2 regions of the Rhodococcus ruitaii genome follow, and region 2 is predicted to be linked to the other one. Evidence: riboswitches for the same ligand, from Rfam matches in the RefSeq annotation. Region 2 holds a riboswitch; the other holds the start of a gene.
The links. Region 2 has a riboswitch for S-adenosylmethionine ahead of ACZI8W_RS09185 (hypothetical protein). Riboswitches for the same ligand answer to the same signal wherever they lie in the genome.
Positions count from the first base shown of each region.

Region 1: another riboswitch for S-adenosylmethionine. It lies ahead of metX (homoserine O-acetyltransferase MetX); the one in region 2 lies ahead of ACZI8W_RS09185 (hypothetical protein).

Region 1 is NZ_JBUYWC010000009.1:129,434-132,637, forward strand. It holds gene ACZI8W_RS13410 (DUF3017 domain-containing protein) at 1-92, shown strand, start outside; gene metX (homoserine O-acetyltransferase MetX) at 105-1,232, opposite strand; SAM riboswitch class IV at 1,268-1,382, opposite strand; gene ACZI8W_RS13420 (exodeoxyribonuclease III) at 1,494-2,306, shown strand; gene trpS (tryptophan--tRNA ligase) at 2,367-3,204, shown strand, end outside.
Region 2 is NZ_JBUYWC010000006.1:120,845-124,048, reverse strand. It holds gene ACZI8W_RS09190 (formate/nitrite transporter family protein) at 598-1,428, opposite strand; SAM riboswitch class IV at 1,591-1,703, shown strand; gene ACZI8W_RS09185 (hypothetical protein) at 1,731-2,096, shown strand; gene ACZI8W_RS09180 (alpha/beta fold hydrolase) at 2,106-3,137, opposite strand; gene ACZI8W_RS09175 (TetR/AcrR family transcriptional regulator) at 3,203-3,204, shown strand, end outside.

The sequences.
Region 1 (3,204 bases), on a different contig from region 2:
GAGGCAAACGTTTCGACGTCGCTGCGATGCTTGCCATGGGCGGTGCGATCGTGACGCTGGCAGTCTCGATCGATCCGCTCGGCACCGGATAACGCATCCGGCTCTCAGCCGCCCGCCAGTTCCATCAGCTCGACGAGCAGCTTCGCCACGGCATCGGCTTCGGTGAGAAAGCCGTCGTGTCCGTCGCGTGACTCGAGGACACGCAGCCCGTCGCACTTCGGCAGACCGTCTGCGATCTCCTGCTGCAATCGGATCGGGTAGAGGCGATCCGAATCGACACCCGCGACGATCGTCGGAACATTCGTGCCCGCCAACGCAGCTTCGATGCCACCGCGACCGCGTCCCACGTCGTGCCGATTCATCGCGTCGCTGAGCACCACATACGTGCCGGGGTCGAACCGTTTGACGAGCTTCGATGCCTGGTGGTCGAGATAGCTCTGCACAGCGTAGCGCCCGTCGCCCCACGGATCTTCGTCTCCTTGAGGGAGATTCGCGAACCGAGAGTCGAGTTCTTCCTCGCTGCGATACGACAGGTGGGCCATGCGGCGGGCGATGCCCAGCCCCGCTTCCGGCCGGCTGCCACTCGCGTAGTAGTTGCCGCCCTGCCAGTGGGGATCCTGCGTGATGGCAGCGATCTGGGTGCTCTGCACACCGATCTGATCGGCTGTCGCGCGGGCACCGACCGCCAGGACCAGTGCCGCCCGCACCCGGTTCGGGTGGGTGATGATCCATTCGAGCGAGCGCATGCCGCCCATCGATCCGCCCGTCACGGCGGCCAGCGTGTCGATGCCGAGAGCATCGAGGAGCGCGGCTTCCGCGGTGATCTGATCGCGGATGGTGATCCGGGGGAATCGCGAACCCCACGGTTTCCCGTCGGGCGCGGTGCTGCCCGGCCCGGTGCTGCCCTGGCATCCGCCGAGGACGTTCGTGGCCACCACGCACCACCGGTCGGTGTCGATCGGGGCGCCGGGGCCGACCATGCCGGACCACCAGCCCGGTGACGGGTGATCCGGCCCGGCCGGTCCGGTGATGTGTGAGTCGCCGGTCAGGGCGTGCTCGACGAGTACGACGTTGTCGCGGGCGGGCGACAACGCGCCCCACCGCTGCAGGGCAACGGTGACGTCGGGGAGGGTGTCGCCGCTCTCGAGGGTGATGCTGCCGATGTCGACTGTGCCGAGCCGGCCGTCTTCCGACGGGAGTGCAATCCGCCGACGATTGGTACCTGTTGTCACGATGGGACCGCCTTCATCAGCTTGTCAACCTCCCAGGAGCCGGCTTGTCGTCTGCGGTGCGCCGACGACCGTGTCTTCACCCGGAGCACCCCACCCTGGCCGGAGGGTTGCCGACCAGCAAGCCGGGGCTTCGCGCTGGCACTCATGACCTCGTCGGAAGTCTAACGGCTGGGCCGGAGGGCCCGATAGGCGGCTCTCGGCCGTACCGCGCCGCCAGAAGGTCGTCCCGCGGTTCCGGCTCCGGCCGCGGCGTCGGATACCGTGTCCGGCGTGCCCCTCACCATCACCACCGTGAACGTCAACGGCGTGCGCGCAGCGGCCGGTAAGGGCCTGCTGGCGTGGCTCGAGACGTCCTCCGCCGACATCGTCTGCCTTCAGGAAGTGCGCGCGAGCGAGAAGCAGTTCCACACTGCGATCGCGCCGGCGCTGGACGCTGGCTGGCACGTCGAAGGAGCCGAGTCGTCCGTCAAGGGGCGCGCGGGTGTCGCGATCCTGTCGCGCACACCGGCAGACGCCGTGCGCGTGGGTTTCGATGTCGACGACTATGCCGACTCCGGCCGCTACATCGAGGCGGATTTCGGCGACGTGACGTGCGGCAGCCTGTATCTGCCGACCGGAGAAGCGGACACCCCGAAGCAGGACGACAAGGAACGCTTCATGAAGGGCTTCGCCGCGTATCTGGGGGAGCGGGCATCCGACGTCGTCTCGGCCGGTCGCGACATGGTGGTGTGCGGCGACTGGAACATCGCCCACACCGAGCGCGACATCAAGAACTGGAAGGGCAACGTCCGCAAATCCGGCTTCCTGCCCGGCGAGCGCGCCTGGGTGACCGAGCTGCTCGCCACCGGTCGGTGGCGCGATGTCGTGCGCGACCTGCACGGCGACGTCGCCGGCCCCTACTCCTGGTGGTCCTACCGTGGCAAGGCATTCGACACCGACGCCGGCTGGCGGATCGACTACCACCTCGTCACACCGGCCCTGGCCGTCCGTGCGGCCGACGCCCGGGTCGAACGCGCCGCGACCTACGCCGAACGCTGGTCGGATCACGCCCCGGTGACCGTCACGTTCGAGTAGGCGGGGTCACGGATCGACCTCGTTCGGTCGCGGAAACCGGGGCGTGAAATTATCGAGGTCATGTCGACTGCAGATCAGCACGCCACAGTGCAGGATGCCCGCCCCGCCGCGCGGCCCCGGGTGCTTTCGGGCATCCAGCCCACGTCGGATTCGTTCCACCTCGGCAACTTCCTCGGTGCGTTGCAGCAGTGGGTTCCCGCCCAGGACGAAAACGATGCGTTCTACTTCATCCCCGACCTGCACGCCATCACCGCGCCGCAGAAGCCGAAGGAACTGCGCGGGCGGGTCCTCGTCGCCGCCGCGCAGTTGCTGGCCATCGGGATCGACCCGGAGCGCTCCGTGCTGTTCGTGCAGAGCCAGGTCCCCGAGCATGCCGAACTGTCCTGGGTTCTCAACTGCCTCACCGGTTTCGGTGAAGCGAGCCGCATGACACAGTTCAAGGACAAATCCGCCAGGCAGGGTGCCGAGCACGCGAGCGTCGGCCTGTTCACCTACCCGGTGCTCATGGCCGCGGACATTCTGCTGTACCGCGCCCACAAGGTCCCGGTCGGTGAGGATCAGCGGCAGCACCTCGAGCTCACCCGCGACCTCGCGCAGCGCTTCAACAAGCGCTTCGGGAAGACCTTCGTCGTCCCGGAGGCCCAGATCGTCAAGGGCACCGCCAAGATCTACGACCTGCAGGACCCGACGTCGAAGATGAGCAAATCGGCGGCCACCGACGCCGGCCTGATCAACCTGCTCGACGATCCGAAGATCTCGGCGAAGAAGATCAAGTCGGCGGTGACGGACAACGACCGCGAGATCCGATTCGACCAGGAGAACAAGCCGGGGGTGAGCAATCTGCTCACCATCCAGTCGGCGCTGTCGGGCCGTTCGATCGACGACCTCGTCGCCGGGT
Region 2 (3,204 bases):
GGCGCTGATCAATTATCCGTAAATAGGACGGCGCTCAGGGAGTCGGCGCATCTACCTGCTGAAAGGTAGATCATTTCACACCTGTGATCGGTTCGTGATTGGATCCGACCAGGCGGAATGTGATGTGGAACTCAGTGTGTCCACGCTGCGGGATCAGGATCTTCTGGTAACAATTGAAGGGCGTTCGTCACCGCGATCGCACCGCTGTTGATTCTCCACAGATGGGATTTACATCATGCTCGCTGATCTGGCCGAATTCTTCGTCAACGCCGCAGACCTCTTCGGTGCACTCGACTTCTTCACCGGTTCTGCTGAAGGAATCAGCAGCGCCCAGCAGTAGGGCTCCCGACCATCGGACCCGTGGGCTGCGGCCCCCGGGTCCGAGTCGTTTCCGGACATCGAGGGCCGAACGCCGGATGGTGCGGGCAGTAGAGCTGGTCGACGGCCCGCGGCGCGGCGGACCTCGACCGCCCGGTTCGTCAGATCCGGGGGGCGCGGCGTCGGCACCAGATATCGTCATGGTCAGCCGGTCCGGTCGTGCATTCCGCACGCTTGGTGAGTGCAGCAGATGAGATCGGAACGAACGATGCCGTCCGATCATGCCGGCGTCGGCGTGTTCCCGACTGATCGCTTGGGCTGCGTCCGCACATGGGTGACGTAGAGGGCGAGACCGACGAAGACGACACCACCGACCAGATTGCCCAGTACTGTCGGGATCTCGTTCCAGATCAGGTAGTCGCTGAGCGTGAAGTCGCCGCCGAGCAGGAGGCCGGACGGGAACAGGAACATGTTGACGACCGAGTGTTCGAAGCCCATGTAGAAGAACAGCATGACGGGCATCCACATGACGAGAACCTTGCCCGGCACGCTCTTGGACATCATCGCTGCGACGACGCCGGTGGATACCATCCAGTTGCACAACATGCCACGGAAGAACAGGGTCGCCATGCCGGCTGCGCCGTGCTCTGCATAGCCGAGGGTGCGTTCCTCGCCGATTTCGCCGAGACGTTCGCCGATGGCGTCCGGTGGAATCGAGTATCCGTAGGTGAGGACGAAGGTGATCAGTACGGCCACCGTCAAGGCGCCGAGGAAGTTCCCGATGAAGACGAGACCCCAGTTCCGGAGCATCGACCCGATCGTCACCCCGGGGCGTTTGTCGAGGTAGGCGATGGGAACCATGGTGAACACGCCGGTGAGCAGGTCGAAGCCCAGTAGATAGAGCAGGCAGAATCCGACCGGGAAGAGAATCGCTCCGAGCAGCGCGTTGCCTGTCTGCACGGTGACAGTGATCGCGAACGCCGCTCCGAGCGAGAGGATCGCGCCGGCCATGTACGCCCTGATCATGGTGTCGCGGGTGGACATGAGGACCTTGCTCTGGCCGGCGTCGACCATCGCGCGGGCCAACTCGGCGGGTGGAACGTAGGACACGGCAACCTCCTGGTGCGAACAGTGCCCGGCCAGTGTCGACGGTGCCCGTCACCGCTGCGTTTCGGAGCAGTAAGGACGCGTTGCGTTCTCCGCCGAGGTCGGTCGCTCGGGTTGTGAGGTCGCTGTGTCGTGTAGGTCGCTGCGTCGTGTAGAGTGGCGGTGCTTCACGAGATGTCGTCGCCAAGCTCCGACTGGACGGCACGCCAACCCCACGCTCGCGGGTGGCTCGGATGACGAAGCGGCCCGCGGCCGACCGGCCCGGGCACGAGCGCCCCGCCCGGGGCCGACCCGGAGGAAATATCATGACCGACCCCCATCAATGCGCCGCGTTCGGAGACGGGCACCACGTCCATTTCATCCGCGCCCGTAAGGCTTTCGACGACTCTGACCTGAGTGTCGGTGCGTTGGTGCACGTGCTTGACAGTACGAGCGTCGAACTATCCTGGGACGGAATACGACTCGAGTTTCGACACCATGACACAGCTGCGATATCCCGCGCAGTCCATGTGGGTGGAGAGATCGGAACGTGGATTCCTCGGTGGCGGGTGTTGATCCTTCCGGGGCCGAATCCGCATGTGCCGGTGACATTCACCCTGGCTGCCCCCGATCACTGGACAGGGTGTGTGCCGGGACGTGTTCCGGTGCTGACCTACGTGCCGGGCTGCTGACCGGCCGGGTCAACTCTGGTCGGAATCGTTCCAGAATGCGGGAAGTTCTACGGCTAGACGATCTTTCGCCTGCATGGGCAGGGAGTGGGTGGTGTCGGGGAAAACGTCGACGGTCGCGTGTGGAAGTGTACCTGCCCGCTCGGCCGCGGCAGTGTCACCGGCAAGCGAATCGCGTTCTGCGATAGCGACATAGGTAGGCATGGTGAGACGTCCCATGTCCTCGTCGTTCATGGGCGAGGGCGTCGGCAGCACGGCGGAATAGTGTTCTGAGCCTGCAGCGATCATCTTCGCCATGTCGTCGTCCGGGTCGAACTCGGCGCCGCCCACCTTGCTGAGCGCGGTGTTCCGCCATGCCTCGGGCAGGAAGGGGAGGCTGGACACCATCGTCCACGCCATCATTCGGGCGGACGGGTGTGCGAACGTGAAGACAGGTTCGAGAAGGGTGAGTGATCGGACGCGATCGGGGAATTGCCGAGCGTAGGTGGCTGCGATCGCGCCGCCGAACGAATGACCGGTGATGTGCACGGGGTCGGTTGTGAGTTCGCCGAGGGCATCGGCGATCCAGAGCGCCTGATCGTCGAACGAGGTCAACGGGACATTCTGCACCGACAATCCGGCGTCGCCGAGTGCGTCGAAGGCGAGGACGCGCCGGTGCGGCACGAAGTCGGCGAGGTTTTCGGCCCACATCGGGACACCCGACGAGCGGCCGGGAACCAAGACGACCGGAGCGGTGTTCTCGAGTTCCGGAGTGCTCCACTCGTAGACGCGGACCGTACCGAATCGGGTCGGAACGTCGTGGGTTGTCGATGGTGCTGGAAGTGCAGACATCGCCCGGGTGTAGGCCTCGACGTAGGTGCGGCGTCCCTCGGCGTCGCGGAAGTGGCCCACGCCCGGAGCTCCGAAGAAGAACTGCTGGATGCCTACTGCGCCCAGTGCGGCCAGTGCGGCAACCACGACGATTCCGCTGCGGCGCAGCCATCGGCGCCGACGGGTGGGTGGTGGATGGTCGGGTCGGGGGTCTGTGCTGGTGTGTTCACTCATGGAGGTCTTCCTGACGTTCGGTGAACCGTGCTGTTTGCAGTATAAACATATTGTAAACTGTCGTCAT